DNA from 3 places in the Micromonospora sp. HB375 genome. Region 1 is predicted to be linked to each of the others. Evidence: riboswitches for the same ligand, from Rfam matches in the RefSeq annotation. Region 1 holds a riboswitch; each other region holds the start of a gene.
What was found. A riboswitch is a leader RNA that binds a small molecule or an ion and turns the genes downstream of it on or off. The one in region 1 is predicted to bind cyclic di-AMP.

Region 1 (10,269 bases):
CAGCAGGGCGCCGACCTGCTGGTCGGCCTCCGCCGGGTGCCGGAAGCGTCCCTTCGGGTTGATCGTGTACTCGTTGCGCCGCCCCACGCGGGTGCGCCGCAGGTATCCCCCGGCTTCCAGGTCGGCGACGATGGCCTGGGCCGCCCGCTCGGTGACGCCCACCTCGTCGGCCACGTCCCGCAGCCGCGCCGTGGGGTTGCGCGCGATCGCCAGCAGCACATGTCCGTGATTGGTGAGGAAGGTCCAGTTGCGGCGGCTCCCGTCCTCACCTGGTGTCGTCGCCATGGTGGCCATGCTATGGCCATCGACGCTGCCGACCCGAATCGGACGCGGGCCGGCACGGGAAAGTATGAAATGCGTATCACGAATCTTGACGTGCCCCTGACGCCGTGTGACCGTGAAGTCGCGAGGCCGTCCGGCCTGGTCGTTCCGCAGGTAGACGAGGTGAGGCAGATGACGCCGAGAAGCCCGGAGCAGGCGCTCGCCGAGCTGCGTGCCGGCAACCACCGGTTCGTCACCGGTGTGCCGCAGCATCCGAATCAGGACGCCGGGCACCGGGCGGCGGTGGCCGACGGCCAGCACCCCTTCGCGGTGATCGTCGGCTGCTCCGACTCGCGGCTCGCCGCGGAGATCATCTTCGATCGAGGTCTCGGTGACCTCTTCGTGGTGCGTACCGCCGGGCACACCGCCGGGCCCGAGGTGCTCGGCAGCGTCGAGTACGCGGTCACCGTGCTGGGCACGCCGCTCGTGGTGGTGCTCGGGCACGACTCCTGCGGCGCGGTCCAGGCCGCCCGGGAGGGGGTCCGGACCGGCGCCGCTCCGGCCGGGCACCTGGGAGCGGTGGTGGACGCGGTCTCGCCCAGCCTGCTGCGCGCCGCCCGGCAGGGCATCGACGACCTCGACGGCATCATCGACGTCCACATCGCGCAGACCGTGGAGACGCTGCTGGCCCGGTCCTCCGTGCTGGCCGAGCGGGTCGCGGCGGGCCGGTGCACGGTGGCGGGGATGTCGTACCGGCTCTCCGGCGGCGAGGTGCGGACAGTGGCGCAGGTCCCGGCGTCACTGCCCGCTCCCTCGTCGCCGGCGGACGCGGACGCGGCGCTGGCCGGCTGACCGGAGCGCCGGACGACGAAGGGGCCGCCCACGGGGGCGGCCCCTTCTTGCTGCGTCCAGGTCAGAGCATCGACATGTGGACGTGGTCGGTGTGGTTCGACGGCCCGCTGTACGACCTCCAGCCGGTGGCCGGGAACCAGATCTGCCGGTTCCAGATCACGTAGTAGATGCCCAGCCGGTCGGCGTTGCGGATGAGGAAGGCGGCCACGTCGTTGCCGTACTTGCGGGTGTCGTTGTTGTGCCAGGGTGAGAAGCCGCTGTTCTGCAGCGACCAGTCGCACGCCTTGCCCTTGGGGTGCTCCCACGGCCCGCCCGGCCGGTAACAGCCCACGAAGCGCGTGTAGCCGGCGCGCCGGACCTCCTTGTAGGCGTGCAGCGTCCGCGGCGTGATGCAGCCCGAGGTGGTCGGGTCGTTCTCGCTGCACGACTCGGCCTTCCAGCCGCCGTCGGCGGTGCGGCCGGGGCCGATCTTGGCGACCGGTGAGGTGGCGTCGACCAGGCCGCCGGTGAAGCCGAGGCCGCCGACGAGCTTGAGGGCGCGTTCGGCCTGCACCTTCTCGCGCTCCATCGCGTTCTTCTGCTTCTCCTGCTCGCGCACCTCGGCGTCGAGCGCGATCTTGGCCGTCTCGGCGCGGTTCTTGACCGCGTTGATGGCGGCCAGGCGCTGCGCGTTGAGGAGGTTCAGCTCGTCCAGGGCGTTGACGCGGCGGACGAACGAGTCGGGCGAGTTGCTCTCCAGCAGCATCGCCATCGCGCCCATCCGGCCGGTCCGGTAGGACTGGGCGGCGAGCTGGTTGACCTGCGGGCTGAGCGCCTCGAGTTCGGCCTGTGCCGCCTGTACCTCGGCGGCCAGCCGCCGCTGGCGGTCCTGCGACTTGGCCAGCTTCGCCTTCGCCTGGAGGAAGTTCCGGTTGGCGCTGTCGATCGCCTCGGTGATGAGCGGTGGTTCGCCGTCCTCCTCGTGCCCGGACGGCTTCGGGGCCGCCGCGGCGGGGGCCGCCGTCGCCGAGTTCGGCCCGGCCAGCACTGCCAGCGAGGCCAGCACGGCCACCAGGGGTGTCAGCCAGCGGCGCAGGGGTGGCGTCACAGTGTTCCCTTCCGTCGGCCGCCGACCGGGTTAGCTGACGGGTTCGGGACGGAAGTGGCCCCTACCGCTCGCGCGGATTCACCCCATGTACCTGGTTCCCCGGCTCGCCCGCAGGCGATTGGGCGGCGGCACCGCTGGCGCCGGTGCGCGCCTTCGGCGGTGACCGGCAGCGAGGTTACCCGACAGCACTCCTGCGGATCTACGTCCGGAAGCCGACCAATAGCGAGATTTCGCCGTGGCGCACCGTGACCAGCGTCGCGTTTGAAATCGATGGTCACCGTGCGGAGTGTCACCATGTCGCCTCCGTACTCTTTCCGCCGCCGAGCGCCTCCAGCGCGTCGTCGCGTCCGGCCGGCGGACGGGGCGGCGGGGGCACGGGCGACGCCGGCTCCGGACCGGGCGCGCGCCGTCCGGCGGTGGTCACGATCGCGGCCAGTGCGGTCGTCAGCGGTACGGCGGCGATCAGGCCGAGCGTGGCCACCGCGCTGCGGACGATCTCCTGGGCGAGGAACTCGCTGGTGAGGATCTGGCTCACCGGGCGGGAGTCGGCGACCAGCAGGAGCAGCAGTGGCAGCGACGCGCCCGCGTACGCCAGCACGATGGTGTTGACGGTGGACGCGATGTGGGCCCGGCCGACGCGGGTCGCCGCCCGGTAGAGCTGCCGCCGGGACAGCCCCGGGTTGGCGTGCGCGAGTTCGGTGACGGTGGCCGCCTGGGTGACGGTGACGTCGTCCAGCACGCCCAGCGAGCCGATGATGATGCCCGCCAGCAGCAGCCCGTGCAGGTCCACGTCGCCCTGGAACATGGACAGCGTGGTGGCGTCCTCGCTGCCGAAGCCGGTCAGATGGGTGGCGGACGTGGCGAGCAGGCCGAGCACGCCGGTGATCACCAGGCTGCCGAGCGTGCCGAGCACCGCCACCGACGTCTGCGCGGTGATCCCGTGCGTCAGGTAGAGCACCACGAACATGATCAACGCGGCGCCCACGATCGCCACCAGCAGCGGCGGCTGGCCGCCACCGATGCCGGGCAGCACGAAGCCGAGCAGGATGGCGAAGCTGGCCGCCAGGCCGCCGAGCGCGGCGAGCCCGCGCCAGCGGCCGAACGCCACGATCGCGGCGGCGAAGAGCACAAGCAGCCAGATCAGCGGTGTGCCGCGCTGGTGCTCGGCGATGTTGTAGGACTTCACCGAAGGATCGGCCGGGTCGATCAGCTCGACCAGGACGATCTTGTCGCCGACCTCGACCCGGGGCGCGCCCGGTCCGGCCGGGAGCGGCGTCTCGACCTGCCGTCCCGCGTCCGGGCCCTGCTCGGCGGCGACGGTCGCGGTGCCGCAGGGGCCGCCCGCGCCCTCCGGGGCCTCCGGCGTCGGCGGGCAGGGTTCGGTGACCACCCGGGTCACGGTGCCGTGGTAGCGGGGGACGTCCGCGCCGCCGACCGGCTCCCGGTCCTGCCGGGGCCAGAGCACCAGCGCGGCGATCACGGTGAGCGCGAACAGCGGCACCACCACGGCGACGAGCAGCCGCCGTACGCCCGGTGGCGTGGGCGGTGCGGGGCGGGTGTGGTCGGCACCCAAGGCGTCTCTCCCAACGGTCGCGGCGACGCCTGGTCCGCCGGACCGGTCTGGTCACCGGGCCGGCGCGGACGTGTCGACCACGTCCGGGTCGTCGCCCCGACATGGTAGGCAGCCCGGCTGGGTGCTCCCGGACACCGTGACCGGTGACGCGCGCCCCGCGCGGGTCAGGCCAGTCCGGCCCGGCGTCGCCGGTACTCGTCCTCGTCGATCTCGCCGCGGGCGTACCGCTCGTCGAGGATGCGCCGGGCCGCAGTCGGCCCGGACCGCTGCGGGCCGGTCCACCGCACGGCCAGCCAGAGGAGCCCTGCCAGAACCGCCAGCACCGCCAGGGACCAGATCCACATCCAGCCCATCATCGGGCTCTGCCACATCATCGGGCCGCCCTCCGTCCGTCACCGCGGGTCCGCCGGGGCCGGCCTGCCCGCCACTTCGACGGTACGGCCGCACGGGCGCGTCGGCGCGGGTCGATGTGCCCTGCTCGGAGGGGCGGAGGTCCCGTTCAACCGCGCTTCATCAGGCGGCCGACGGCGGCCATCATCTCGGTCGCCATCTCGTCGGCCCGGCCCTCGGCGGCGCCCTCGTGCATGCAGTGCCGCGCGTGCCCGTCGAGCAGGCCGAGGCCGACCTTGTCCAGCGCCGCCTGGATGGCCGAGATCTGGGTCAGCACGTCGATGCAGTAACGGTCGTCCTCGACCATCTTCTCGATGCCACGGACCTGACCCTCGATCCGGCGGAGCCGGGCGAGGAGCTGGTCCTTGCTGGCGGTGTAGCCCCGGGTCGGGCTGGACGGAGCGGTCATGAGAACGAGGATAGCGTACCCCTCGGGGGTATGCTAACGTTCCGGCTGTACCCCCAGGGGGTATGAGATCGGAGGGCGACATGGAGAGCACCTACCAGGTGAGCGGCATGACCTGCGGCCACTGCGTCAACTCGGTGAGCACCGAGCTGAGCGCGCTTCCGGGCGTCACCGGCGTCCAGGTCGACCTGGCCACCGGCCGGGTCACCGTCACCAGTCAGAACCCGCTGGACACGGACGCCGTCCGCGCGGCGGTCGACGAGGCCGGCTACGACCTCGTCGGTGCGTGACGGGTCCAGGGGACCCGCAGAACCGAGGAGAAACCATGAACACGGCGACGAAGCTCAGCGGCTTCGCGCTCGGCCTCGTGGCGGTCTTCGGCGCGGCGTACGGGATCGGCAACCTGGCCGATCCCGTCGCCCCGGCCGCCGAGACCCGCCACGACGACAGCGGCAGCGACCACGGGACCGGCGACACCGGTCACGGTGACGAGAACGGCGCCGACGCGCACCTGCCCGGCGGGCTGCTCGTCTCCGAAGGCGGCTACACGCTCCAGCCCGCCACCGCGCCGGCCGGGCAGTTCGCCTTCCGGATCACCGGCCCGGACGGCACGCCGGTCACCCGCTTCGAGGTGGCCCACGACAAGCGCATGCACCTGATCGTCGCGCGCCGGGACCTGTCCGGCTTCCGGCACGTCCACCCGGAGATGGCCGGCGACGGCACCTGGCGGGTCGCCTCCCCGCTCGACGGCCCCGGGGTGTGGCGGGCGTTCGCCGACTTCACGCCCGAAGGCGGCGAGCCGCTGACCCTCGGCCTGGACGTCACGGTCCCCGGCGAGCTGGCCGCCCGGCCGCTGCCGGCGCCGGTGACCAGCACCACCGTCGACGGCTACACAGTCACGCTGACCGGCACGCCGGAGCCGGGCCGGACCAGCCGGCTCACGCTCTCCGTCAGCCGCGACGGGAGACCGGTCACCGACCTTCAGCCCTACCTCGGCGCGTACGGGCACCTGGTGGCGCTGCGGCAGGGCGACCTGGCGTACCTGCACGTGCACCCGGAGGGCACACCCGGCGACGGGCGCACACCGGCCGGTCCGGCGATCACGTTCGCCGCCGAGGTGCCCTCGGTCGGGGCGTACCGTCTCTACCTGGACTTCCGGCACGGCGACGCGGTGCACACCGCCGAATTCACCGTGCTGGCCGGCGACCGGACCGCGCCGGTATCCACCACCGCACCGACCCCGGACGCCGGACACGGCACGCCGGGGCACGGGCACAGTTGAGCGCCGGAGGTGCCGCGATGACTGCCACGGGAAAGACGCTGCCCACCGCGCCGAACCTGATCGAACTGGCGATCGGCGGGATGACCTGTGCGTCCTGTGCCGCCCGGATCGAGAAGAAGCTCAACCGGATGGACGGCGTCGAGGCGACAGTGAACTACGCCACCGAGAAGGCCACCGTCCGGTACGCCGACGACATCGCGCCGGCCGACCTGATCGCCACCGTCGAGAAGACCGGCTACACCGCCGTGGTGCCGCCCCCGCCCGAGCAGGCGGCCGCAGCGGCCGGGGAGCCGGCGGACGAGCTGCGCGTCGCGCGTACCCGGCTCTGGGTCTCCGCCGTGCTCACGCTGCCGGTGATCGTGCTCGCCATGGTCCCGGCCTGGCAGTTCGACTACTGGCAGTGGGCCTCGCTCACGCTGGCCGCCCCCGTGGTGGTCTGGGGCGGGCTGCCGTTCCACCGCGCCGCGCTGGTCAACCTGCGGCACGGCGCGGCGACCATGGACACGCTCGTCTCGCTGGGCACGCTCGCCGCGTTCGGCTGGTCGCTCTGGGCGCTGTTCCTCGGCGACGCCGGCATGCCCGGGATGAAGCACCCGTTCAGCCTCGACATCACCCGGGGCGACGGCGCCGGCAACATCTACCTGGAGGCCGCCGCCGGGGTGACGGTGTTCATCCTGGCCGGGCGGTACTTCGAGGCCCGCTCCAAGCGCACCGCCGGGGCGGCGCTGCGCGCCCTGCTCGAACTCGGGGCCAAGGACGTCGCGGTGCTGCGCGGCGGCCAGGAGGTCCGGGTCCCGGTCGACCGGCTCGCGGTCGGCGACCGGTTCGTGGTCCGGCCCGGCGAGAAGATCGCCACCGACGGCGTGGTCGAGGAGGGCACCTCGGCCGTCGACGCCAGCATGCTCACCGGCGAGTCGGTGCCGGTCGAGGTGGGGACGGGCGACACCGTGACCGGCGCGACCGTGAACGCCGGTGGCCGGCTGGTCGTCCGGGCCACCCGGGTCGGCGGCGACACCCAGCTCGCCCAGATGGCACGGCTCGTGGAGCAGGCGCAGACCGGCAAGGCGGCCGTGCAGCGGCTCGCCGACCGGATCTCCGGCGTCTTCGTGCCGATCGTGATCGCGCTGGCCGCCGGCACGCTCGGCTGGTGGCTCGGCACCGGCTCCGGTGCGACCGCCGCGTTCACCGCCGCGGTGGCCGTGCTGATCATCGCCTGCCCGTGCGCGCTCGGCCTGGCCACGCCGACCGCGCTGCTCGTCGGCACCGGACGCGGCGCGCAGCTCGGGGTGCTGATCAAGGGGCCGGAGATGTTGGAGTCCACCCGCCGGGTCGACACCGTGGTGCTGGACAAGACCGGCACCGTCACCACCGGCCGGATGGCGCTGGCCGAGGTGCTGCCCGCCGACGGCGAGGACGCCGACGAACTGCTCCGGGTGGCCGGCGCGCTGGAGGCCGCCTCCGAGCACCCGATCGCGCGGGCCGTCGCCGAGGCCGCGGCCGAAGCCGGACCGCTGCCGCCGGTCGGCGGGTTCGCCAACGCCGAAGGGCTGGGCGTGACCGGCACCGTGGACGGCCGGACCGTGGTGGTCGGCCGGGCACGGCTGCTGCGCGAGCGGGGTCTCGACGTACCCGAGGAGATCGCGCGGGCCGCGACCGGCGCGGAGGCCGCCGGCCGGACGGCGATCCTGGCCGGCTGGGACGGGCGGGCCCGGGGCGTGCTCGCGGTGGCCGACGCGGTGAAGCCGACCAGCCGGACGGCCGTCGCGCGGCTGCGCGAACTGGGGCTCACCCCGGTGCTGCTCACCGGCGACAACGCCACGGTGGCGAAGGCGGTGGCCGCCGAGGTCGGCATCGACGAGGTGATCGCGGAGGTGCTGCCCGCCGAGAAGGTCGCGGTGATCGAGCGGCTGCAGGGCGAGGGCCGGGTGGTCGCGATGGTCGGCGACGGGGTCAACGACGCCGCCGCGCTGGCCCGGGCCGACCTCGGGCTGGCCATGGGCACCGGCACCGACGCGGCCATCGAGGCCGCCGACCTGACGCTGGTCCGGGGTGACCTGACCGCCGCCGCGGACGCCATCCGGCTCTCCCGGCGCACGCTGGCGATCATCAAGGGAAACCTGTTCTGGGCGTTCGCCTACAACGTCGCGGCGTTGCCGCTGGCGGCCGCCGGGCTGCTCAACCCGATGCTCGCCGGGGCGGCGATGGCCTTCTCGTCGGTCTTCGTGGTGGGCAACAGCCTGCGGCTGCGGCGCTTCCGCCCGATCGGGTGAGGGGATTGGGCGGGCGGTCGACGGGGTAACCAGTTGTCGTCAGGCAATCGCATCAGTGGAGGTCATCATGGGTCTCGACGACAAGATCGACAACACGTCGCAGGACGTCTCCGGCAAGGTCAAGGAGGGCGTCGGCCGCGCCACGGACAACGAGCGCCTGGAGGCCGAGGGCCGCAACGACCAGGCCGGCGCCAAGCTCAAGCAGGCCGCCGAGAAGATCAAGGACGCCTTCAAGAGCTGACGTACGCGACGCACACCCACCGGGTCGGCCCACGGGCCGGCCCGGCGTGCTGTCCGGGCGCGGATCAGCGCGGCCCGTCACCGGCCAGGCGGGCGGCGCGGGCCTGCAGGTACCGCCGTTCCGGCAGGCTCGTGGTGGCCCGGGCGGCGGCCAGGTACGCGGCCCGCGCGTCCGCCCGGTCCCCGGCCAGGTCGAGCAGATGCGCGCGGACAGCGGTGAGCCGGTGGTGGCCGGCGGTCCGGCCGTCGGCGTCGAGCGGCTCCAGCAGCGCGAGCCCGGCGCGCGGGCCGTCCACCATGGCCACCGCGACCGCCTGGTTCAGCGTGACCATCGGGTTCGGCGCGAGGTGGGCCAGCACCCGGTAGAGCGAGACGATCTGCGGCCAGTCGGTGGTCCCGGCGGTGGGCGCCTCCGCGTGCACCGCCGCGATGGCCGCCTGCACCTGGTACGGGCCCGGCGACGACCAGGTCAGCGCCTCGGTCACCAGCGCCACCCCCTCCTCGATCGCAGCCCGGTCCCATCGGCTGCGGTCCTGCTCGGCCAGCGGCACCAGCTCGCCGTCCGGCCCGGTACGCGCCGCCCGGTGCGCGTCGGTGAGCAGCATCAGCGCCAGCAGCCCGGCCACCTCGCCGTCGTCCGGGAGCAGCCGGCGCAGCTCCCGGGCCAGCCGGATCGCCTCGGCGGTCAGCTCCGCCCGGTGCAGCGCCTCGCCGCTCGACGCCGCGTACCCCTCGTTGAAGACCAGGTAGAGCACGCGCAGCACCGCGCCCAGCCGCTCGTCCCGGTCGGCCGGCGAGGGCAGCGTGAAACGCGCGCCGGCCGCCTCGATCCGCTGCTTCGCGCGCCGGATCCGCTGGCTCATGGTCGCCTCCGGCACCAGGTACGCGCGGGCGATCTCGGCGGTGCTCAGCCCGCCCACCGCACGCAGCGTGAGCGCCACCTGCGCGCTGACCGGCAGCGCCGGATGACAGCAGAGGAACAGCAGCTTCAGCGTGTCGTCCCCGCCGGGCGGCTCCTCGTCGGCGGGCGGCGCGACAGTCGCGTACGCGGGCTGCCGGACCGCCACCGCGACCTCGCGTGCCCGGCGGGCGTGCTCACCGCGCCACTCGTCGGTGAGCCGGCGGGTGGCGACGGTGACCAGCCACGCTCGGGGATGGTCCGGCAGGCCCTGCTCCGGCCACTGGACGGCGGCAGCCAGCAGCGCCTCCTGGACCGCGTCCTCGCAGGCGTAGAACTGGCCGTGCCGGCGCACGAGCACGCCGAGGACCTGCGGCGCGAGCGTGCGCAGCAGGTCCTCGACCGCAGGTGAGGTCACATCTCCGTCCCGGCCTGCTCCATCACCGCGCGCACCTCCAGCACGCCGAAACCGTGCCGCACGTCCGGCCAGCGTGCGGCGATCTCGGCAGCCCGCTCCGGGGTCTCGCAGTCGACGGTCAGGTAACCCGCGAACTGCTCCTTGCTCTCCACGAACGGCCCGTCGGTGATCTCGGTGCCGCCACCGGCGGCCGGACGGGCCGTACGGGCCTGCGACGGGTGCGCCAGCGCCTCACCGCCGACCAGCTCACCGGACTCGGACAGCTCCTTCATGATCTCGTCGACCTCGCCGAAGATCGCGTTGCGTTCCGCCTCGGACAGCTCCTCCACGAAGCCGGGCCGGTTCCAGATCAGCAGCATGTACTTCACCGTGCACTCCTCGGGTTCGGGCCACCGTCGGTGGCGCCTCGCAGACGGGTCGGAGCCGGTCCGCCCGAACCGACATCATCGGCCAGGAAGTCAGCGAGAACCGCGCACCGGGCGGCGTGCCGGGCGGCCCGGATCGAGCGAGGCGCGGTCGGCGGCGCTGGTGCCGGAGACCCAGCCCTGTTCGTCGCGCACCTGGAGCCGGTGCCGCGTGGTGCCGGGAAAGA
Region 2 (10,269 bases), 5.0 Mb from region 1:
GGCCGACCTCCGCGGCGATCTCGTCCGGCGACAGTCCGATCTGCTCGACGCCGAGCGACAGGTGCACCGGGTCGAGCTGGTCCTGGTGCTGGAAGAGCCAGTCGTACATCTCCCAGAACCGGCCCCGGGCGGCGGCCGCCTCGGCGGTCTCCGCCGCGCTCTCCGCGTACGGGTGGATGTTGGCGATCGGGAAGTGCCGGTACGCCAGCCGCACCACGTCGGCCCGCTGGCGCAGCACCTCGGTCAGGTTCGGGTACGCGGCGCCGCAGAACCGGCACTGGAAGTCGCCGTACTCGACGATCGTGACCGGCGCGTCCGCCGGCCCGCGGACGTGGTCGTGTTCGGTCACCGGGGTCCGCAGCCGCGCGGTGGTGACCTGAAGTGGCGTGGTCATCGGGCGCTCACCCGCCGTTCCGCGTCCAGCCGCTCCAGCGCGTCGAGGATGCCGTCCACGCCCGGGTTCACCTCGGGCGGCGACAGGTGGCTCCAGGCCACCCGGCCGTCCGGGTCGATCACCACGAGCGCCCGGTCGGACTGCCCACGCGGCGCGTACGCGCCGTACCGGCGCGACACCTCGCCCTTGGGCTCGAAGTCGGCGAGCAGCGGGAACCGGATGCCCTGGCTCTCGGCGAACGCCCGGTGCGAGTCGACGCTGTCCACCGAGATGCCCAGCAGCACCGCGTCGTACCGCTCCAGTTCGGGCAGGGCCGCCTGGTAGAGGGCCATCTGCTCGCCGCAGACCGGTGACCAGTCGGCGGGATAGAAGGCCAGCACCACCGGACGGCCCCGGAACTGCCCGGGACCCACCTGTCGCCCGTCCGGCGCCGCCGGCAGCGTGAACCCGGGGGCGGCCCGCCCGGGTGTGATCAGCCCGTTCGGATCACTCATGCCTCCCACCATGGCGGGCGCCCGGGTGAGGCGGGCTCACCCGGGCGGGGTGGTTCGGCTCAGCGCACGACCAGGTGGTTGTGCACCTCCCGGATGCCGGGGGCGTTCCACACCACCCGCTCGATCTCCGCGCGCTCGCCGGGCGAGTGGACCTGCCCGCCCAGCACGACGGTGTCGCCGTGCACCCGGACGTCGACGCTCTCGGCCTCGGTGGCGGCGTTGCGCGCGAGCGCGTCCACGATCCGTTCGGCCAGGTCGTGGCCGTCGGCGCGGACCGCCGGGCGCACGGCGATCCCGTTGCTCACCCCGCGTACGCCGGTGAGCCGGGCGACCGACCGTTCGGCGGCCCGCCGCTGGTACTCCCACTCGACGTCGCCGTGCAGCGTGACCCAGCCGTCGGAGACCGTCACCTGCAGCGTCTCGACCGGCACGAACGCGTCCCATTCCAGCGCCCGTACGGCCGCGACGGCGATCTCCGGGTCCTCCCGGCCGGCCGCGGTGGCGATCTGGACGGCGAGGTCGTTGGCGACCGCGCGGACCCGGGCGGCCCGGTGCGCGGCCCGCTCGGCAGCCCACTTCTTGGCGTAGCTGTCCACCCGGCCGGTCAGCGTCACCACGCCCTCGGTGACGGTTACGCCGATCTCGTCCGGGCCGACCCGGGGCTCCCAGGTCAGTTCGTCGAGCACCGCGGACTGGATGTCCCGGTCGGTGCGCGTGATCGTGTCGGTGGCCATCCGGCTCTCCCTCCGTCGATGGCGGCGCGGGCACGCGGTCCCGCACCCGCGATCCTGCGCGTGTCCCGGGTGACCGGCCCTCACCCGGTCCGGGTGGGGGAGAGCACCACGCGGCACGGTGGCCGCCCCCGGGAGTGCCGGGAGCGGCCACCGTGCCGGTCGGGTGGGGTTCAGCCGTCCAGGCCGGCCGGGGAGTTCGGGCGGTCCACGTCCACGAACTCGATCTCGTCCGCGGCGCGGTCGCGGCTGCCCGCGGCGCGCGCGGCGGTGCCGGCGGCCCAGCCGATCGCCGCGCCCGCGAGCGCCGCCGCGATCAGCAGCGTCCAGGGCAGGGCGGGCCGGCGTCCGGCCAGCGCGTCGAAGGCGAGCGTGGCCCGCCGGCGCGCCTCCTCGGCGGCGGAGCCGACCAGGTCGGTGGCGTCGTCGGCGAAGCCGGAGGAGTTGCGGCGGGCGCTGCGGGTGGCGTCGCGCACGCTGTCACCGGCGGAGCCGGCCGCGGAGAGCAGGTGCTGCCACGCCTGGTCGGCGACCCGCTCGGCCTTGCCCCGGCGGTCCAGCAGGTTGGATCCGAACATCGTTCTACCTCCTCGGGTGCCGAAGGCCGGCGGCCACTTCGGACTCCGGTGTCCATCCGGCGCGTTCACTGTCTCGGGGCAGTGCCCCACCGGCGCACGCGGCAAACCCTCGCGGTGGTGCCCGGCTCGTGAGCAGCGAACGGGACGAACCACCCGAACGCGCCGGGACCGGTGCCGACGGGACGTGCGCGCGCCCGCTACCCTGGTCGGCGGATCGACGGGTCCGACCGGCCGTACGGCTGGCCGCGGCCCGCGTCGAAGGGGAAACTGGAACCCGGAGGTCCGGATTGGGAGCGCCCAGGTGTGCCCAGTTCGCGAATTGCTCATCCCGGGGGGTGGCGACCGGGCCGTTGGAGGAATACTCTCGGTCGCGGCCCGCGTACTGATGAGGCGCCCGTCAAGGGCGAGTGGAGGTGCTCGCGTGAGCCTGTCGATCGTGAAGTCGGTGCGGCCGGGTGGTGTCGTCCAGATCGCGCCCCGTGGGGAGATCGACGTCGACACCGCGTACGAGGTGCGGGAAGCGATCGCCGAGGTGCTCGCGAAGGGCCGTCCCTCGCGCATCGAGCTGAACATGCGGCTCGTCACGTTCATCGACTCGGTCGGCATCAGCGCCATGGTGGCCGGCTTCCAGACCTGCGAGGTCAGCGGCGTCAAGCTCGTGGTCACCGAGCCGAGCCGGTTCGTGCACCGGCAGCTCTGGGTGACCGGCCTGCTCGGCCTCTTCGGCGCTCCCGAGCCGTGGTTCGCCGACGACACCCCCGAGGTGCTGCCCGGCGCCTGAGCGCCGTTCGCACCCCCTGCGGCCAGGGGACCTTCTACCCGTTGCCAGCCCGGCGTCGGTACGGGACGATCGTCGCGACGTACGACGGCGAGGGGGCCCGCTTGCAGAGCAGCGACAGCTTCAGCTACACCGTGCAGGCCCGGTGCAGCCGGGCCGACGCGGTGGCACTGCTGGGTGACCTGAGTCGCCAGGGCGAGCTGCATCCGCTGATCGTCCGGGTCCGGCAGCTGCCGGCCCGGCCGGGCGCGCTGGCCAGCTACGCGATCACCGACCGGCTGCAACTGGGCCCGCTGCACTTCCCGGTCACGTACCAGGCGGACGTGCTGGTCGCGAGCGAGGACGAGGTGGTCACTGTCGCCCGGCAGCAGCCGGCGACGACGGTGCGCAACCACACCCGGCTACGCGACGAGCCCGACGGCACCGTGCGCATCGACGTGGAGATCACGCTCACCGCGCCGGCGCCGCTGTTCGGGTACGCGTTCCGCCAGGCCCGGGCGGCTCACCTGAGCCTGGCGGCCCGTCTCGGCGCGACGCTGGAGGGCCGGCCCGATCCGGCCGGCCCCCCGGGAGCGCGCTAGTACACCGACAGGTGCACGTGGTTGGTGTGGTCGCTGGACGGGTCGCCGTTGCCGCCGCTGTACGACTTCCACCCGCTGCTCGGCAGCCAGATCTGCTTGAACCAGATCACGTAGAGCACGGCGAGCGGGTCGGCGTTTCGCACGAAGTACGCGGCCAGGTTGTTGCCGTACGTCCGGTCACCGCCGCTGGCCACGCCGCCGAAGCCGTTCTTCTGGGCGGCGAAGTCGCAGGCCCGCCCCTTCGGGTGCTCACCCGAGCCGCTGGGCCGGTGGCACGAGACGTACCTGGTGAAACCGGCCGCCTTGGCCTGCTGCAGCGCGTGCAGCGTCCGCGGGGTGATGCAGCCGTTGGCCGGGGTCGGGTCGTTGACGCTGCACGACTCCGACGGCCACGAGCCGTCCGAGTTGCGTGGCGCAGGCTTCGCGTTCTTGCTTGAGGTGCCCTGGACGCTGCCGCCGCCGCCGCTGCTGTTGTTGCGGGCGGAACGTTCGTTGGCCACTTCGAGCGCGCGCTCGGCCTGCTCCTTGCGCTTGCCCATCACCTCGACCTGCTTGCGTTGCTCGCGGATCTCGGTGTCGAGCGCGGCCCGGGTGCGGGTGGCCTCGTCCCGGGTGGTGATCAGCTCGCGCACCGTGCGGTCCTCGTGCGCGGCGACCTGTTCCAGCGTGGCGGCCCGGTCCATGAAGCCCGCCGGGCTGCTGCTGTCGAGCAGCGCCGCGGCGGTGCCGAGGCGGCCCGCGCGGTACGCCACCCCGGCGATCTCACCGACCTTGGCGTCACGTACGGCCAGCTCGGCGCCGACCTTCGCGAGCTGGTCGTTGAGCTGCTTCTGGCGGTCCACCGACCGGTTCAGCGCGGCCTTCGCCTCCAGCCAGCCCTTGCTGGCCGCGTCGAGTTGGGCGCGCAGCTCCGGCGTGCCGCCCTCGTCGTCGCCGGGCGCGGCGGCGAGCAGGGCGGTCCGGGGCGCCGCCGAGGCGGGGGAGGCCGGAACGGTCGCGACGCCGACAGTCAGCGTCGCGACGAGCAGGGCCGCCAACCGGGCGGCCGTCCGTCGTACAGGTGCCACTGGGGGCATTCACATGTCCTTCCGTCAACCGCCGACCGGGTTAGCTGACGGGTTCGGGACGGAAGATCCCTACCGCTGACGCGGATGCACCCCACGTACGTGGTTCCCCGGCTCGCCCCTTCGGGCGATTAGGCGACGGCCACCCCACCTGCGCCGGTGACGCCGGTGGCTGCGGCCGCGACCGAGCCTACCGGCGCGGCCCGGGCGTGGCTCCGTTGCGCAGTGCCGCATGGTGGGGCAAAACCGACATAAGTGTATAGCAGTCACGGTGATTTAAGTCTGCCCTAATCACCACTCGGTCTTTCCGCACACTCCGGCTGACGCTCCGGGTTCGACCTGCAACGTGGCGTGATCGATGGAGAAGTCCTCGTGCAGCGCCGTCCGCGCGGCGGCCAGCACCCCGGCCGGGTCCACGCCCGGGTCGGTGGTCAGGTGCGCCGAGGCCACCTCCATGCCCGAGGTGAGCGTCCAGACGTGCAGGTCGTGCACCTCGGCCACGCCGGGGACCGCGGCCAGCCGGTCGTGCACGGCGGTCACCTGGAGGTGCTCCGGCGCCGCCTGCACCAGGATGCGCACCGCGGCCCGGCCGAGCCGCCAGGTGCGCGGCAGGATGAACAGGCCGATCCCGACGGCGACCAGTGGGTCCGCCCACCACCAGTCGGTCACCGCGATGACCAGCGCCGCGGCGATCACGCCGAGCGAGCCGAGCAGGTCGCCGAGCACCTCCAGGTACGCGCCGCGCAGGTTGATGCTCTCCTTCGCCCCGGCGCGCAGCAGCGCGAAGGCGACGATGTTGGCGAGCAGGCCGAGCACCGCCACCACGAGCATCGGGCCGGCCAGCACCTCCGGCGGCTCGCCGAAGCGGCGTACCGCCTCGATCAGGACGTAGACCGCGACGGCGCCGAGCAGCACGGCGTTGGCGAGGGCGGCGAGCACCTCCAGCCGGTAGAGGCCGAACGTGCGCTGCGGGTCGGTGCCGGCGCGCCGGGTGGCGGTGATCGCCGCGAGGGCCATGCCGATGCCGAGCACGTCGGTGAACATGTGCCCGGCGTCGGAGAGCAGGGCGAGCGAGCCGGTGGTGAAGGCGGCCACCGCCTCGACCACCATCAGGACGGCGAGCAGCGCGAACGCGGCCCAGAGCCGGCCTGCGTGGCGGTGTGCCGCGTTGGCCACCGCGCTGCTGTGGTCATGACCTGCGCCCACGCCAACACCCTCCCTGCCGCGTACCGGCCGGGCCCAATGTATGCTCACATCGCTATGTATGCAAGTGAACTGTGGGTGGCGCGGGCGTGGCCCCTCACCCCACCGGGTCGAGCGTGGTGAGGCGCTGGGTCGCCCGGGACAGCGCCACGTAGAGCGTGCGCACGCCCGAGCCGGGATCGGCCCGGATCTCGCTCGGCGCCACCAGCACCACGCCGTCGTACTCCATGCCCTTGGCCTGGAGGCTGGTCACCACCTGGAGCCGGCCCGCGCCGAGCGCGCCCAGCCAGCCGGCCACCTCGTCCCGGCGCGGCACCGGCGTGATCACGCCGACGGTGCCCTCCACCTGGCCGAGCAGCGCCTCGGCCGCCTCGACGGTGGCCGCCGGCAGCTCGGCGGCGGGCACCGTGCGCTCGACCGGCGGAACGCCGGTGGACCGGACCGCGTCGGGCAGCGGCAGATCCGGGTAGAGCCGGCGGATCTCCGCCGCCGCCACCGCGAAGATCTCCGCCGAGTTGCGGTAGTTGGTGGTCAGCTCGTAGCGGTGCCGCTTGCGCCGGCCCAGCGCCTGGTCCCGGGCCCGGTCCAGCTCCTGCGGGTCGCCGGTCCAGGCCGTCTGCGCCGGGTCACCGACCACCGTCCAGGACGCCAGCCGCCCGCGCCGGCCGATCATCCGCCACTGCATCGGCGAGACGTCCTGCGACTCGTCCACCACCACGTGCGCGTAGTCGCGGTAGTCGGCCGGACGCTCCCGCGCCGCCGCGCGGGCGGCGCGCTGCCGATCGGCGTACGTGCTCAGCTCGCGCACGCCACCGGCGAGCTGGTACGGGTCGCGCTTGGGCCGGGCCCGCTGCACCGGCTTGCCCAGCAGCGCGTCCAGCTCGTCCAGCAGCGCGATGTCCGCCACCGTCAGCCCGTCGGTCGCGAGCGTGCGGTACGCCTGCCCGAGCAACCGGATCTCGGCCGAGGAGAGGATCCCCCCGGCGTAGCGGCGCAGCCGGTCCGGGCGGGCCAGCCAGTCCAGCACGTGCCGGGGGTGCAGCCGGGGCCACCACGCCTTGAGGAACTCGCGGAACTCCGGCCGCTCGATGATCTCGTCCTCGAACGCGGGCTGCTCCGGCAGCCGTCCCACCCGCAGCGTGCGGGCCTGCGCGTAGAGCGCGGCGAGCACCGCGTCGAACGCCGCCCGGCGTACCTCGTTGCGGCGCGCGCCCCGGGCCAGCGTCCGGTCCCGGATCGCGTCCAGCGCGGGGCGCTCCAGGCGCAGCAGCTCACCCCGGTACAGCAGGCGCAGTTCGGCGGGGTAGTCCGGCACCGCGTCGCGGACCGCGCGTTCCAGCACCCGGCGCATCCGCAGCGAGCCCTTCACCGCCGCCACGTCCGGCGGGTCGGTCCGCGACGCGGACAGGCCGGGGAAGAGCGAGCCGAGCGAGTGCAGCGTGGCGGTCTCCTCGCCCAGTGAGGGCAGCACCGAGGCGATGTACTCGACGAACACGCCGGACGGGCCGACCACCAGGATGCCGCCGCCGGCGTACCGGGCCCGGTCGGAGTAGAGCAGGTACGCGGCCCGGTGCAGCGCCACCGCCGTCTTGCCGGTCCCCGGGCCGCCGGAGACGATCGTGACGCCGTTGCCGGGGGAGCGGATCGCCTCGTCCTGCTCGCGCTGGATGGTGGCGACGATGTCGCGCATGCCCCGGCCGGTGGCCCGGGACAACGTGGCCAGCAGCGCCCCGTCACCGACCACCGCCATGTCCGGCGGCGCGGCCTCCGGGTCCAGCAGGTCGTCCTCGATCCGGGTGACCTTCTCCGAGGCCGACTGGATCGTGCGCCGGCGTACCACGCCGCGCGGCTCGGCGGGCGTGGCCTGGTAGAACGCGGCGGCGGCGGGCGCCCGCCAGTCCACCACCAGCGTCTCCGCGTCCACGCCCCGCACGCCCAGGCGGCCGACGTGCAGCACCTGCCCGGTACGCAGGTCCAGCCGCCCGAACACCAGCCCCTCGTGCTCGGCGTCCAGCACGTGCCGGCGCTGGGCGGCGTGGAAGACCATCGCGTCCCGCTCGACCAGCGCGCCGAAGTTGCCGACCCGGGCCAGCCGGTAGCCCTCCCGCTCGGCGTCGGCCGCCGACCGGCGCAGTTCGGCCAGCCGGGCGTACACCCGGTCGAGGTGGCGCTGCTCGGCGGCGATCTCCCGGTCCAGCGTGGTCTGGTCGGTCAACGCGGATGCTCCTGTGGTCGGACGGCACGACGGGCTGAATGAGGGTACGGGCCCTCGGCAACCGCAGCGCCGGGGCATGCCGTCCGCGTGGCGTACGTCAGTGCCGTTCCGGAGCGGGAGACGCTCAGAGGCGGGCCGCCGGACGGCCGGTCAGCACCCGGTCCAGCACCCCGGCCACGGCGTCGTTCACCTGGTCCGGGCGCTCCATCATCAGCATGTGACCGGCGCCCGGGCAGACGGTCAGCTCCGTGGTGGGCAGCGCCGCCGCGATCGACTCGGCGCACGGCGGCGGGGTGAGCCGGTCCCGGTCCCCGACCAGCGCGGCGGCCGGCAGCCCGCCCAGCGCGGCGAGCGTCTCCAGCCGGTGCTGCGCCCCGATCGAGGCGCGGAACCCGCCGATCGAGCGCAGCGTGGCCCGGGCCACCGCCGAGGTGACCAGCCGGATGTCCGCCGGGTCGCAGCGGTCGCCGAACAGCATCCAGCGGATGCTCGGGCGCAGCGCGCGCAGCAGCGCGTGCGGTGGCCGCCAGCCGCCGCACCGGGCCAGCACCCCGGCGCCGGTGGTCTCGGCGAGCCGGATCAACCTCGTGATGCGGGGGGACAGGCCGTAGACGGTGTGCGTGTGCCCCTCGGCAGTGGTCGAGACGAAGACCAGCCCGGCGGTACGCGCCGCGAACCGGTCGGCGTGGCGGTGGGCGTACTCCATCACCGTCATTCCGCCCATCGAGTGCCCGACCAGCACGATCGGCCCGGACGGGGCGATCTCGTCGACCACGGTGGCGAGGTCGTCGCCGAGCTGGGCGAGCGTGGCGTCGCGCAGCGCCAGGCAGCTCGACCGGCCGTGGCCGCGCGCGTCGTAGGTGACCAGGCGGACCCGGTCGCCGAACCGTTCCCGCAGCTCGGCGACCTGCCGGTGCCAGCTGCGGCCGTCGAGCGTCCAGCCGTGCAGCATCAGCACGGTGACCTCGGCGTCGACCGGCCCGGTGACCGTCACGTGCAGGCGTACGCCGTCCGGAAGCCGCAGTTCCATGTCGCCACCCCCGAGCCCGTCCGGTTTGCGTCCACCGGGTGTCCCGGCGGTGACACCGGCGTTACCCGTCATGACACCACGGCAACCGGGGCGGGGAGAAGATTCGCGTCCGGCCTATGGACGAGCCGGACGCGCATCCACCGGCGATCCGCCACCGGTGAGGTGACGCTGCTGCCGCAGGAGCAGACGCGAAACCGCCCGCCGGGTGATCCCGGCGGGCGGTCGCGGTGGTGCGGGTGAAGGGTGCTCAGCCCTCGAAGACGCCGGCCTCGACCAGGCGCTTCTCGGTGGCCTCCCAGCCGTGGTCCGGGTGGGCGGCGGCGAGGCCGTTGATCTCAGCCCGGATCTTGGCGGCGTGGCCGGCGGCGGCCAGCACCCGGATCTCCTCGACGAAGGCCTCGGAGTCGGTGCGCAGGTGCGCGGTCTTGCCGTTGGTCAGGTTGCGCACGTAGGCGTGCTTGCCGCCGTTGAGCGGGATCAGGTACTTGAACTCGCCCAGCACGCTGAGGGCGCCACCCTGGCCAGCCTGGCCGGCCCGGACTGACGCGCGCGCGGTCTTAGAGGTGTTGCTCGCCACGGAGGTACTCCTTGCAGACGTACGGTGGGGACGGAAAGCCGTCCGGGGGCTGTGCGAGTGACGCCCGGGTTGAGCGCCTGCCCGCGAAGATGTACGGCGGCACACAGAACCGCCCAGAGAACTGTACACGACCGCGACACCTGGCTGGTCGTCGCGGCGTCAGAGGGCACAACCGGCTCCACCTCCCGGGTATTTCCCGCCGGCTGGGACCGGCGAATTTTCCGATTCGCTGGCGCACCACCAGTCACACGGGTCATCATGTGTGTCCAGGTACCACTCGGTAGGACGAGGTCGTAGGGGAAGACGCACCTCGGCTCACCGGGAGGTCACCGTGCCAACGCGTGGCGTCGTATACGTCCACTCGACCCCGCTCGCCGTGTGCTCGCACGTCGAGTGGGCGATCGCGCGCGTCCTCGCCGCGCCGGTCAACCTGCACTGGACGGCGCAGCCCGCCGATCCGGGCGCTCGTCGCGCCGAGTGCGGCTGGACCGGCAGCCCGGGGACCGGCGCGGAGCTGGCCGCTGCCCTCCGGCAGTGGCCCATGATCCGTTTCGAGGTCACCGAGGAACCCAGTCCCGGCGTCGACGGCGAGCGTTTCATGTACGTACCGGGCCGGGGCCTGTT
Region 3 (10,269 bases), 2.0 Mb from region 1:
CCGCGCTGTGGATCCCGGCCGAGTTCTGGGCGGCGCTGCTCGCCGTGGCGTACCTGCTGGTCATCGCCGCGGCGGCGGACGCCGACGTGCACGGCCGGCCCACCCCCTGGCGGTCCCGGCCGATGATCTGGCTCGGTGAGGTCTCGTTCGCCTTCTACCTGGTGCACGTGCTGGTCATGGTCACCGTGCTGCGGCTGACCGGGGACTGGGGGACCGGCCTGCCCGGCTGGCGGGGGCCGCTGGCGGTGCTCGGCTTCCTGGTGCTCACGCTCGCGCTGGCCGCCGCGCTGCACCGCTGGGTGGAGGTGCCGATGATGCGCCTGCTCGGCCCGACCCGCCGGGCCCGCGCGGCGTCGCGCGCACCGGCCGTGCCGGCTCCACGCGGGCCCGCCGAGGGCGCGGCCGCCGACGGCGGCGCGCGGTCCGTCTCCGGTCCGGCCGAGGACATCGAGTACGCCGGGCGGCGTCGCCCGGACTGACACGCGCACACGACGGCCGGTCGGTCCGCGACACGCCGTGCGGCGGTGCGTCACTGGGGCTTCGGCGGTAATTTGTACCCGTGCTTCCGATCGCGCTCACCTGCCCCGTGTGGTGGGTGGCGCGCTGGACCGCCCGGATGCTCGCCAGTCTCGCCGTGGTCGTCGCCTGTTCGTTCGGCGCGGCCACGCTGCCGGCCGCCGCCGCCCCGGCCGCGCCAGCCGGCCCGGCGTACGTGAGCACGCCGACCGCCCCGCGACCGGAATCCGACCGCGCCGCCGAGCGGCAGGCCCGTCCCGACGGCGCACCCGCGCCCGCCGCACGGGCCACCGACACGCTCCCGAACGACCCGCAGCCGGTCCCGGCCGGCCGGATCACCGCGCCGGTCGGCCTGCGGGCCCCGCCCGCCCGCTGATCCGCCCACGGGCCGCGCCCGTCACCGCACCCACCGAACGTCATCCCGCACCCGCCCTTCGCCGGCCCGGCGCCCCCGCGCCGCGCCCCGACCGGCCGTGCGGAGTCTCCCGCCAGGTTCTTCCCGTGAGGTGCCGACCATGTCGCAGACCGCTCTCTACCACTTCCTCACCGCGGTCCCCGAGGCCGCCGCCATCTGGTCCTTCCTGATGCTGCTCGCGTTCGGCCTGCTCGCCGCGCTGGTGGCCCGGCCCGAGCGCGACGGCGTCGCCGAGGTAGCCGCCGATCCGGTGGACCAGGACGCCGCGCGCCGCGACGACCTCGTCCGGTACGCCGAGGAGGTGGCGGTGGCCGCCGCCGGGGCCGCCCAGACGGCCCGTCGCCGCCGGGAACGGTGGCTGGCCGCGCAGGACGAGGCGGAACGCGCCTGGACCGCGTACGACGAGGCGGACAGCGCCGCCCGCCGCCTGGCCGGGGCCGCCGCGCTGGCCGCCCCGCGCACCCCGCGCACCCCGGCGGAGTACGCGGCCCGGGAGCGCTGGCTGCACCACGCCGCCATGACGGCGCACTGGCGCGGCGACCTGTCCGCCCGGCAACTCGCCGACGTGCTGGCGCGCCGCAACGGGTGGGACCCGCGCCGGCACCCGGCCGAGCAGGAGATCGTGCTGGCCCGGGCCGTACGGGACCGGCGCCGGACCGGCTGGGAGAGCGCCGCCGAGCGGGAGCGGCAGGCGTGGCGGGACGCCGAACTGGCCGCCGAGGCCGCCCGTACGCTCGCCGCCGAGGCGTACGCGGCCACCCTGGCGGTGCGGCCCGCCCCGGTGTCCCGCGGCGTGGCGACGATCCCCCTGCCGGTCGGCGCGTCCGTCCGCAACGCCCGCTGGCGTCCGGCCCGGGTCGGCTGAGGCGACCGAATTGTTACCCGGAATGTGGTGAGCCGGCTCACCCCCGGCGCCGAAACGGGCGTGGAGCGCAGAACAGGCCAATGAGCCGCGCCATTGCCGGTCACGCGCCCGCCGTCTGTCCCCTTTTCGCCTCCCGGGCGCCGTCACCACCGCTTGTCCCATTGAGTGAAGTGAGTAACCGGCTGTTCCGAAATCCGTTACCGGGGATCATGTTTACGCAGGTGGGAGCGCTTGGCAGGGGCAGTACCCGCCGGTAGTGTCGGCGCGTCCGGTGCGGTACCCGATCGCAGAAGGCGACGCCGCGCCGACCCGCCTAATCGTGTCATCACGAACCGGGGAACCATGAGCACCATCGGGGTGAATCCGCGGCCACTGCCGCGGTAGGGCGTACTTCCCGCCCGAATCCGTCAGCTAACCCGGTCGGCGGCCACGGAAGGAGTCCCATCCTCGTGCCCACCCCTCGATCGTCCCCCCGCCTCCACGGCTCCGCGGTACCCGCGCTCGCCTGACGCGACCGGCAAACCGCCCCTGGGCGCCCGGCATCGCGGGCGTACCCGTTCCCCCGGCCCATCCGGCCTGCCAGCACGTGTGAACCCCGCCACGTGCCGGGCCGGCGTGTGCCGATCACGCCCCCCGTGGAGGATTTCGTGAAGCACCACCTGAAGCGTCAGCTGCGGCGGATCGCCACCGAACGCCCGTACCAGATCATCGCCGGATCGGCCGCGGCGCTCGTGCTGGCCGCCGGCGCCGGCACCGCCCTCGCCGCCGGTGAGGACGCCCCGGTCCAGCAGGAGAACACCGCCTCGGTCGCCGAACTCGGCGCACGGCTCGGCGAGCCCGCCAGCCGCAGCGAGGCGCGTATCGGCGTCCCGCCGGCGTCGCCGAGCGCCGAGCCCAGCAAGTCGCCCAGCGCCTCCCCGTCGGCGAAGAAGGCCGCGGCGGACCCGGACGTCACCAAGGCCGCGCCGAAGCCGCCGTCGAGCAAGACGCTGGACTACGACTACCAGGCGCAGATCAACTACTACTACTGCGGCCCGGCCGCCGTGCGCAACGCGCTCAGCGCCACCGGCATCGAGCGCAGCCAGGACGCCCTCGCCGGCCCGCTCGGCACCACCGAGATGGGCACCAACTCGGCCGAGGACACCACGCGCGTGCTCAACCAGCAGGTCAAGGGCAACCCGTACCGGACCCGGATGATTCCCGGCTCGGCCAGCCCGGCCCAGATGGACCGGCTCCAGGCCGACGTGGTCGAGGCGATCAGCAACGGCCGGGGGGTCGTCGCGAACGTCGCCGGCACCGCCACCGACACCAACGGCGGCTGGCACTCGTTCCCCGGCGGCCACTACGTCGCGGTGATCGGCTACAAGGACGACGGCCGGACCGTCCGGATCGCCGACTCGGCCGACCCGTCGCTGCCGTCGTACTGGCTCACCACGATCGACCTGGCGCACTGGATCGCCAGCCGCGGCTACTCCGCCTGACCGCCCCGCACCCTGCGAAGGCCGGCACCCCGTCCCGGGGCGCCGGCCTTCCCCGTCCCCGCCCGCCCCTCGCCCGCCGCCCTCTCGGCGCGCCGATCTTGGACTTGTGGCGCCTGGTATGCCCGGCTCGCCCCGCTATGGGAGGCACCACAACTCCAAGATCGGCGGCGAGGGCGAGGGCGGGCGGTTTGGGCGGGGCGGGTTCGGTCTCGCGTGTCCGGGGCGGGCGGTGGCAGACTGCGCCAATGGGCGATGCGACGGGGAACCGGCACCTGATTCTCCTGCACGGCATGGGCGCCACCGGCGAGGTGTGGCTGCCCTGGGCGCCACTGCTGGAGCGCCGCTGGCCCGGGCGCTGGCTCGCCCCCGACCTGGCCGGCCACGGCTGGTCGCCGCCGCTCGACGGCTACTCGTTCGACGCCCTGGCCCAGCGCGTCGCGGACGGGCTCGGTCCGCTCCGGCTGGGCCCGCACGACCGGCTGGTGCTGCTCGGGCACTCGCTCGGCGGGGTGGTGGCGCTGGCGCTCGCGGCCCGGCAGCGGGCTCTTCCGGTGGACGCGGTGGTGGGGCTCGGCATCAAGGCGGTCTGGTCCCCGGCCGAGCTGGCGAAGGCGAGCGAGCTGGCCGCCCGGCCGGTCACCTGGTTCGCCACCCGGGACGAGGCGGCCCGCCGCTACCTGCGCGTCTCGGGGCTGGCCGGGCTGTTCGCCCCGGACCACCCGGTGGTGGAGGCGGGGCTGCGGCGGGTCGACGGCCGCTGGCGGCTGGCGATGGACCCGGCCGCGTTCGCGGTCGGCGAGCCTCGGCTGCCCGCCCAGCTGGCCGCGACCGGCGTGCCGGTGCTGCTGGCCCGCGGCGAGCAGGACCCGATGGTGAGCGACGCGCAGCTCAAGGAGCTGGGCGTGCCGGTGGCCACCCTGCCCGGCCTGGGCCACAACGCGCACGTCGAGGACCCGGCCGCCGTGCTCGCCCTGCTCGACGCGTACCTGTAGAGCGGGGCCTACACGACGGCGCGCTGCGCCGGGACCGCCCAGTCGGCCTCCAGCTCTCGGCGGGCGGCGGCGAGGAACGCCTCGGCGTAGGCGTCGGCGGGGAAGTCGCCCAGGTAGCGGGTGCGCGCCGCCCAGCGCTGCGCGGCCTTCGGGTCGGCGTCGAGCAGGTCGGTGATCACCTGGTCCACGTTGGACATGTCGCGCCGCAGCACGTAGCCGGACGCCGCGAGCGGGAACCGCTCGACGAAGTGCTCGCCGTCGGCGCCGGTGTCGGTGACCGCGTACGGCTTGCCGGAGTAGAGCCAGTCGGAGATGACGCCGGAGACGTCGGAGACCAGCGCGTCGGCGCGGTTGACGCACTCGGTGAGCGTCAGCTCGCGGGCCGCGGCGGCGCCGAACAGGTGCGGGCGGCCGGTCTTGGCCCGGTCGGCGGCGAGCAGCTCGGTGAGCCGGGCGAGCTGGCGGGCCGAGGCCGGGTTCTTGTCGGTGTACGGGTGGGCGCGCAGGATCACCGCCGCCCCGCGGTCGATCAGCCGGCGGATCAGCGTCTCGGCCACCGGCAGCGAGCAGTAGTTGGCGTCGGCGTGGTGCCCGGTCCACGTTGGGGTGTAGAGGACCGTCGGGTGCGCCGACGCGGCGACCGGCTCCCGGCGTACCTCGATGGCCTCGACCTGGGGCCGGCCGACCACGACGAACTTGTCGGCGGGGATCTCCACGCCGGCGCGGGCGTACCTGTCGATCGCGGCCTGCCCGGCCACGAAGATCTTGTCGAAGATGGCCGAGACCGGGTTGGCGCTCGGGGCCTTGTCGCTGTCGCCGTGGTGCAGCTGCACGTGGGTGAGCTGGTTGAACCGGATCAGGTGGGCGTTCTTCGCGCCGTGGTTGACGTAGAAGGCGACGCGCAGGCTGGGCACCAGCGCCTCGTCGAGCGCCTTCAGGGTGGGGCAGAGGACCACCGGGGCGCGGGTGGCGGCGGCGACGGCCGGCAGGAGCTCCGGCTCGCGCAGCACCACCATGAACGGGCGGCCGATCCGTTCCAGGTACGGCAGCCACATGGTGACCTGGTACTCGGAGCCGGGCGGCGCGGAGAAGTGCAGCACGAACTCGGGCTGGTGGCGGCGCAGCGCGCGGCCGACCGGGCCCCCGCCGGCGGGCGGCCGGAACCGGCGCCGGGCGAGGTCGAGCGCGACCGCCCCGCAGCCGGCGCCGACGAGCAGCGCGGCGGCGAGCGCCGTGAAGGCGGGCAGCGCCAGCGCGGCGGCGAGCGCCACCACGGCGAGCAGCACCAGCAGCGCGTCACCGAGCCGGGCGGCGACCAGCGGCGTCCACGTGCGTACCGGAAGGTTCGCCGCCCGGATCTCCAGCGCGCCGGCCTGCCGCAGCGGGCCGACCAGCAGCACCAGGCCGAGCAGGACCAGCGCGGTGGCCGCGAGGGCCGGGTCGAAGCCGTCGTCGAGGCGCCGGGCGTAGCCGACGAGGATGCCGGCGGCGACGAGCACCGTCTCGGCGAGACCGTCGGCGGACGGCCGGACCCGGCGTTCCCAGGCGGTGGCGGCGAGCGCCGCGACGGCCAGGGCCAGGCCCCAGCCGGTGGCGCCGGTGAGCGCCACGACCAGGAAGGCCAGCACCGCCAGCCCGGTGGTCAGTACTCGGGCGAGCAACTTGCGGACCAGGTCACCACGCATCTGGCACGTCCCGTCGGTCTCAGGCGCCGGTGGACAGCTCGGACCGGTCGGCGCCGGGCTGCGCCGGTACGGCGGCGACCTGCTCGCCGGGGGACCGGCGCACGTCGACCACCTGGCCGGTCAGTTCGGAGATCAGCACGTCCAGGGACGCCTGCGCGACCGCCTCGGAGGAGAGCAGCGTGTGCTCCGGCTCCTCGCCGAACGCCCGCGTCCGCATCGGGGTGGCGGTGCGCTCCGGGTTGACGCAGTTGACCCGTACGCCGAACTCGGCCCACTCGTCGGCGAGCGCCTGGGTGAGGTTGACCAGCGCTGCCTTGGTGGCCGAGTAGAGCGCGTAGCGGGCCCGGCCCCGGGTGTACGAGCTGGACGTGTAGAGCAGCAGCTGGCCCTTGGTCTGCTGCAGGTACGGCAGCGACTGGCGCGCGATGGTGACCGGGCCGACGAAGTTGACGTGCAGGAGACGGTCCATCGTCTCGGAGTCCATCTCGGCGAGCGCGCCCTTCTCCAGGATGCCGGCGGTGACCACCACGTGGTCGATCCGGCCGGTGGCCTCGAACGCGGTCTTCAGCGCGGCGGTGACGTCCTCGGCGCGCTCGACGTGGGTGCCGGTGGTGGAGCGGCTGAACGGGAAGACCTGCGCGCCGTAGCCGCGGGCCAGCTCGGCGAGGTCGTGGCCGATGCCGTAGCTGCCGCCGAAGACCACGATGGTCCGGCCGGTCAGCTCCTCGGCGTAGCCGCGGTGGGTCAGCCGGGGCGCCTGGGCGGCGGCGAGCTGGAACAGCTTGTCGGCCAGGTGCACGTCGACCGGGTGGGTGACCTTGATGTTCTCGTCCGAGCCGTCGATCACCTTGATCGGCGTGCCGGGCAGGTAGCGCAGCACCACGCCGCAGTCGTCGGTGGCGGCGAAGTCGGGGTCGCCCTCGGCGCGGCGGTACGCCTCGCGGATGGTGCCGGAGCGGAACGCCTGCGGGGTCTGGCCGCGGCGCAGCCGGGAGCGGACCGGGATGTCGGTGATGCAGTCGTCCGCGTCGACCTGGATGATCGTGTCGGCGGACGGGATGGCCACGTCGACGGCCGAGTACGTCCAGAGCGCGTTCACGCACTCGCGCACGATCCGGGCGCTGACCAGCGGGCGTACCGCGTCGTGGAAGAGGATGTTGACGTCGCCCTCGCCGACCGCGTCGAGCGCGATCCGGGTGGTGTCGTTGCGGGTCTCGCCGCCCTCGATCACCTTGGTGACCTTGCGGAAGCCGGCGTCGGCGACGATGCGCCGCGCGTCGTCGACGTGACCGGTGGCCATCAGCACGATGATCTCGTCGATCTCCGGCGCGGCCTCGAAGACGGCCAGGGTGTGCTCGATGATCGGCTTACCGGCGATCTTGAGGAGCTGCTTCGGGATGCCCAGCCCGAGGCGCGTGCCGGTCCCCCCGGCGAGGATCACGGCCACCGTACGCGCGGGTCGCCAGGGTGCCGGGCTCGCCGGCGCGGCGTCCGGTGCGGTGGTGTGGTCCTGCGTCATTGCCGTACCTCACTCTGGGTGAAAGGGGATGGATCCGAAAACCTTAACGCGGACGGCGGAGCGCACCGATCCGGGCGATCCCGGGACCGGTGCGCTCCGGCGGGCTACTTCTGGCCCTCGTACGCGTCGCAGACCTCCTTGGTGGGGCCGTCCATCCTCAGGACGCCGCCCTCCAGCCAGATGGTCCGCTCGCAGGTGTCCCGGATCGAGCCGATGGAGTGGCTGACCAGGAACACGGTGCCGGCGCTGTCGCGCAGCTCGCGGACCCGCTGTTCGCTGCGGACCCGGAACTTGCGGTCACCGGTGGCCAGCGCCTCGTCGATGAGCAGCACGTCGTGCTTCTTCGCCGACGAGATGGCGAAGCGCAGCCGGGCGCCCATGCCGGAGGAGTACGTGCGCATCGGCAGCGAGGCGAAGTCGCCGCGCTCGTTGATGCCGGAGAACTCGATGATCTCCGGGGCGATCTTCTTGACCTGATCCGGTTGCATGCCCATGGCGAGGCAGCCGAGCACCACGTTGCGCTCGCCGGACAGGTCGTTGAGCAGCGCGGCGTTGACGCCCAGCAGGGACGGCTGGCCCTGGGTGTAGACCGCGCCGCGGGCCGGCGGGAGCAGCCCGGCGATGGCCCGCAGCAGCGTCGACTTGCCGGAGCCGTTGCTGCCGATCAGGCCGATCGCCTCACCCTGGTACGCGGTGAAGCTCACGCCCTTGACCGCGTGCACCTCGCGGATGTTCGGCGCCTTGGTGCGCGAGACGATCCGCTTGAGCGCGGAGACCGGTGTGGTGCCGCCGCTCGCGCCCTTGTGGATCCGATAGATCACGTGCACGTCGTCCACCACGACTGTGGGCACGCGACCCGAGTCGATCACGGGACCGGCGTTCAGCGGCAGGGTCTGCTCAGCCACGGCCGTACTCCTTCTCTCCGCGCCAGAAGTAGACGAACCCGCCGATGCCCATGACGACCGCCCAGAACAGGCCCAGCGCCCAGAGCTTCGGCGGCGAGCTGACCAGATCGGGCTGGTGGGAGTTGAGCAGCGAGAAGCGGGCCAGCTCGATGAAGACCAGCGGCGGGTTCCACTCCAGGAGGCTCGCGGCCCAGTGCGGCAGGTGCTGGCGGAACAGCGCCACCGGGTAGAGCACGCCGGAGGCGTACAGCCAGGTGCGCATCACGAACGGCATGATCTGCTTGAGGTCGGTGATCTTGGAGCCGATCCGGGCCATGATCATGGTGAGGCCGATGTTGAAGACCGTCTGGAGCAGCAGCGTCGGGGCGAGCAGCAGCCAGCGCCAGGTCACCGGCTCGCCGGTGAACAGCACGATCGCGCCCAGCACCACCATCGACATGAGCAGCTGCTGGAGCTGCACCAGCGTGACCGTGATCGGCAGCGCGGCCCGGGGGAACTGGAGCGCCCGGATCAGGCCCAGGTTGCCGGTGATCGCGCTGGTGCCGTTCGACACCGCGGTCTGGGTGAACATGAAGATGAACACGCCGGTGCACAGGTACGCGATGAAGTTCGACACGTTCCGGTTCTGCGACAGGATCACGCCGAAGATCAGGAAGTAGACCGCCGCGTTGGTGAGCGGTGTCAGCACCTGCCAGAGCTGCCCGAGCTGGGTGTTGCTCAGCGAGGACGCGACCTTCGCCCGCGAGTACGCGGTCATGAAGTGCCGGTACGCCCACAACCGGCGGGTGTACTCGCCCAGTGGTGGTCGTTCCCCGGCGACCCGCAACCCGTACCGCCGGGCCAGTTCGGCCCGGCTCAGTCCGGATTCGGGGTCGGCCACCGCGGTGTTGGCCATGATCAGGCGCTCCGATCTTTCGTGCTGATGGGGAGCAGTGCGGTGAACAGATCCAGCGTGGCCCGGCGGGGAGGAGCCGCCTCGCTGCTGAATGGAAGGTAGTCCACCGAACGTCGGGACGCAACCGTACCGTCGTTGCGCTACATTGTTCCACGTGACGACCGAGAAGAGGCGTGCCCCGGCCGGCGCGGCGGTGCTGCGCGGGGAGATCACCAGCGCCATCCGTACCGCCGTGATGCAGGAGTTGGCCGAGGTCGGCTACGGTCGCCTCTCCATCGAGGCGGTGGCCCGCCGGGCCGGTGTGAGCAAGACCGCCATCTACCGCCGCTGGCGGTCCAAGCTCGACCTGGTGCTGGACATGGTCTCCGCCGTGGCGGGCCGCAACATCCCGCTGCTGGACACCGGCAGCCTGCTCGGTGACCTGGAGATCCTGCTGCACGTGATGGCGCGTGCGCTGCGTCACCGGCTGGCCGCGCAGATCATCCCGGACCTGCTGGCCGAGGCGGCCCGCAACCCGCAGATCGCGGAGAAGCTGCAGGCCGCCCTGGACGACTACCAGCAGGCGGTGGGGCGGATCCTGATCGGCCGGGCGGTCGAGCGCGGCGAGCTGTCCCCGGACACCGACCGGCGCGCCGCCGTCGATCTCATCGTGGGGCCGGTGTACTGGCGGATGGCGATCTCCCGGGCCCCGCTGGAGCCCGCCGAGGTGCCCCGGATGGCGGCCGCGATCGTCGCCGCCCTGCGGGTAGCATGCGTGGGGCCTGTGCGCGACGAGGTGGAAGTCTGACCCGGGTCGCCCCCGGAGGGCCGTCGTCGATCATGAACAGAACGTCACATCCAGTCGGACAATCAGCGCGACCCGATTGTTTTCCTGACAGAGCGGTAGCATCCCCCGAAATGTCTCCCATGAACCACGTGTCGACAGGAGGAAGCCCCATGGCCGGGCCGCATCCAGAGTTCATTCCCCCCGCACGGCCGATCATCGGCGAGGCCGAG

Region 2: another riboswitch for cyclic di-AMP. It lies ahead of J3R08_RS23705 (hypothetical protein); the one in region 1 lies ahead of J3R08_RS02105 (hypothetical protein).
Region 3: another riboswitch for cyclic di-AMP. It lies ahead of J3R08_RS11100 (C39 family peptidase); the one in region 1 lies ahead of J3R08_RS02105 (hypothetical protein).

The regions. Positions count from the first base shown of each region.
Region 1 is NZ_JAGGJO010000001.1:411,717-421,985, forward strand. Features, by position in the region: gene J3R08_RS02095 (MarR family winged helix-turn-helix transcriptional regulator) at 1-294, opposite strand, end outside; gene J3R08_RS02100 (carbonic anhydrase) at 454-1,113, shown strand; gene J3R08_RS02105 (hypothetical protein) at 1,175-2,200, opposite strand; cyclic di-AMP (ydaO/yuaA leader) riboswitch at 2,204-2,335, opposite strand; gene J3R08_RS02110 (YibE/F family protein) at 2,490-3,773, opposite strand; gene J3R08_RS02115 (SHOCT domain-containing protein) at 3,938-4,147, opposite strand; gene J3R08_RS02120 (metal-sensitive transcriptional regulator) at 4,273-4,572, opposite strand; gene J3R08_RS02125 (heavy-metal-associated domain-containing protein) at 4,653-4,859, shown strand; gene J3R08_RS02130 (hypothetical protein) at 4,895-5,851, shown strand; gene J3R08_RS02135 (cation-translocating P-type ATPase) at 5,869-8,121, shown strand; gene J3R08_RS02140 (CsbD family protein) at 8,189-8,362, shown strand; gene J3R08_RS02145 (RNA polymerase sigma factor) at 8,427-9,677, opposite strand; gene J3R08_RS02150 (YciI family protein) at 9,674-10,036, opposite strand; gene J3R08_RS02155 (DUF2786 domain-containing protein) at 10,136-10,269, opposite strand, start outside.
Region 2 is NZ_JAGGJO010000001.1:5,399,642-5,409,910, reverse strand. Features, by position in the region: gene J3R08_RS23735 (DsbA family protein) at 1-394, opposite strand, end outside; gene J3R08_RS23730 (redoxin domain-containing protein) at 391-888, opposite strand; gene J3R08_RS23725 (BON domain-containing protein) at 948-1,622, opposite strand; gene J3R08_RS23720 (hypothetical protein) at 1,793-2,197, opposite strand; gene J3R08_RS23715 (STAS domain-containing protein) at 2,619-2,978, shown strand; gene J3R08_RS23710 (SRPBCC family protein) at 3,020-3,556, shown strand; gene J3R08_RS23705 (hypothetical protein) at 3,553-4,632, opposite strand; cyclic di-AMP (ydaO/yuaA leader) riboswitch at 4,637-4,768, opposite strand; gene J3R08_RS23700 (cation diffusion facilitator family transporter) at 4,912-5,826, opposite strand; gene J3R08_RS23695 (AAA family ATPase) at 5,921-8,038, opposite strand; gene J3R08_RS23690 (alpha/beta fold hydrolase) at 8,163-9,068, opposite strand; gene J3R08_RS23685 (hypothetical protein) at 9,316-9,645, opposite strand; gene J3R08_RS23680 (DUF3145 domain-containing protein) at 9,977-10,269, shown strand, end outside.
Region 3 is NZ_JAGGJO010000001.1:2,377,265-2,387,533, forward strand. Features, by position in the region: gene J3R08_RS11085 (acyltransferase) at 1-479, shown strand, start outside; gene J3R08_RS11090 (hypothetical protein) at 560-892, shown strand; gene J3R08_RS11095 (hypothetical protein) at 1,032-1,796, shown strand; cyclic di-AMP (ydaO/yuaA leader) riboswitch at 2,097-2,237, shown strand; gene J3R08_RS11100 (C39 family peptidase) at 2,444-3,277, shown strand; gene J3R08_RS11105 (alpha/beta fold hydrolase) at 3,523-4,269, shown strand; gene J3R08_RS11110 (CDP-glycerol glycerophosphotransferase family protein) at 4,278-5,954, opposite strand; gene J3R08_RS11115 (bifunctional cytidylyltransferase/SDR family oxidoreductase) at 5,974-7,473, opposite strand; gene J3R08_RS11120 (ABC transporter ATP-binding protein) at 7,578-8,378, opposite strand; gene J3R08_RS11125 (ABC transporter permease) at 8,371-9,273, opposite strand; gene J3R08_RS11130 (TetR/AcrR family transcriptional regulator) at 9,428-10,060, shown strand; gene J3R08_RS11135 (DegT/DnrJ/EryC1/StrS aminotransferase family protein) at 10,210-10,269, shown strand, end outside.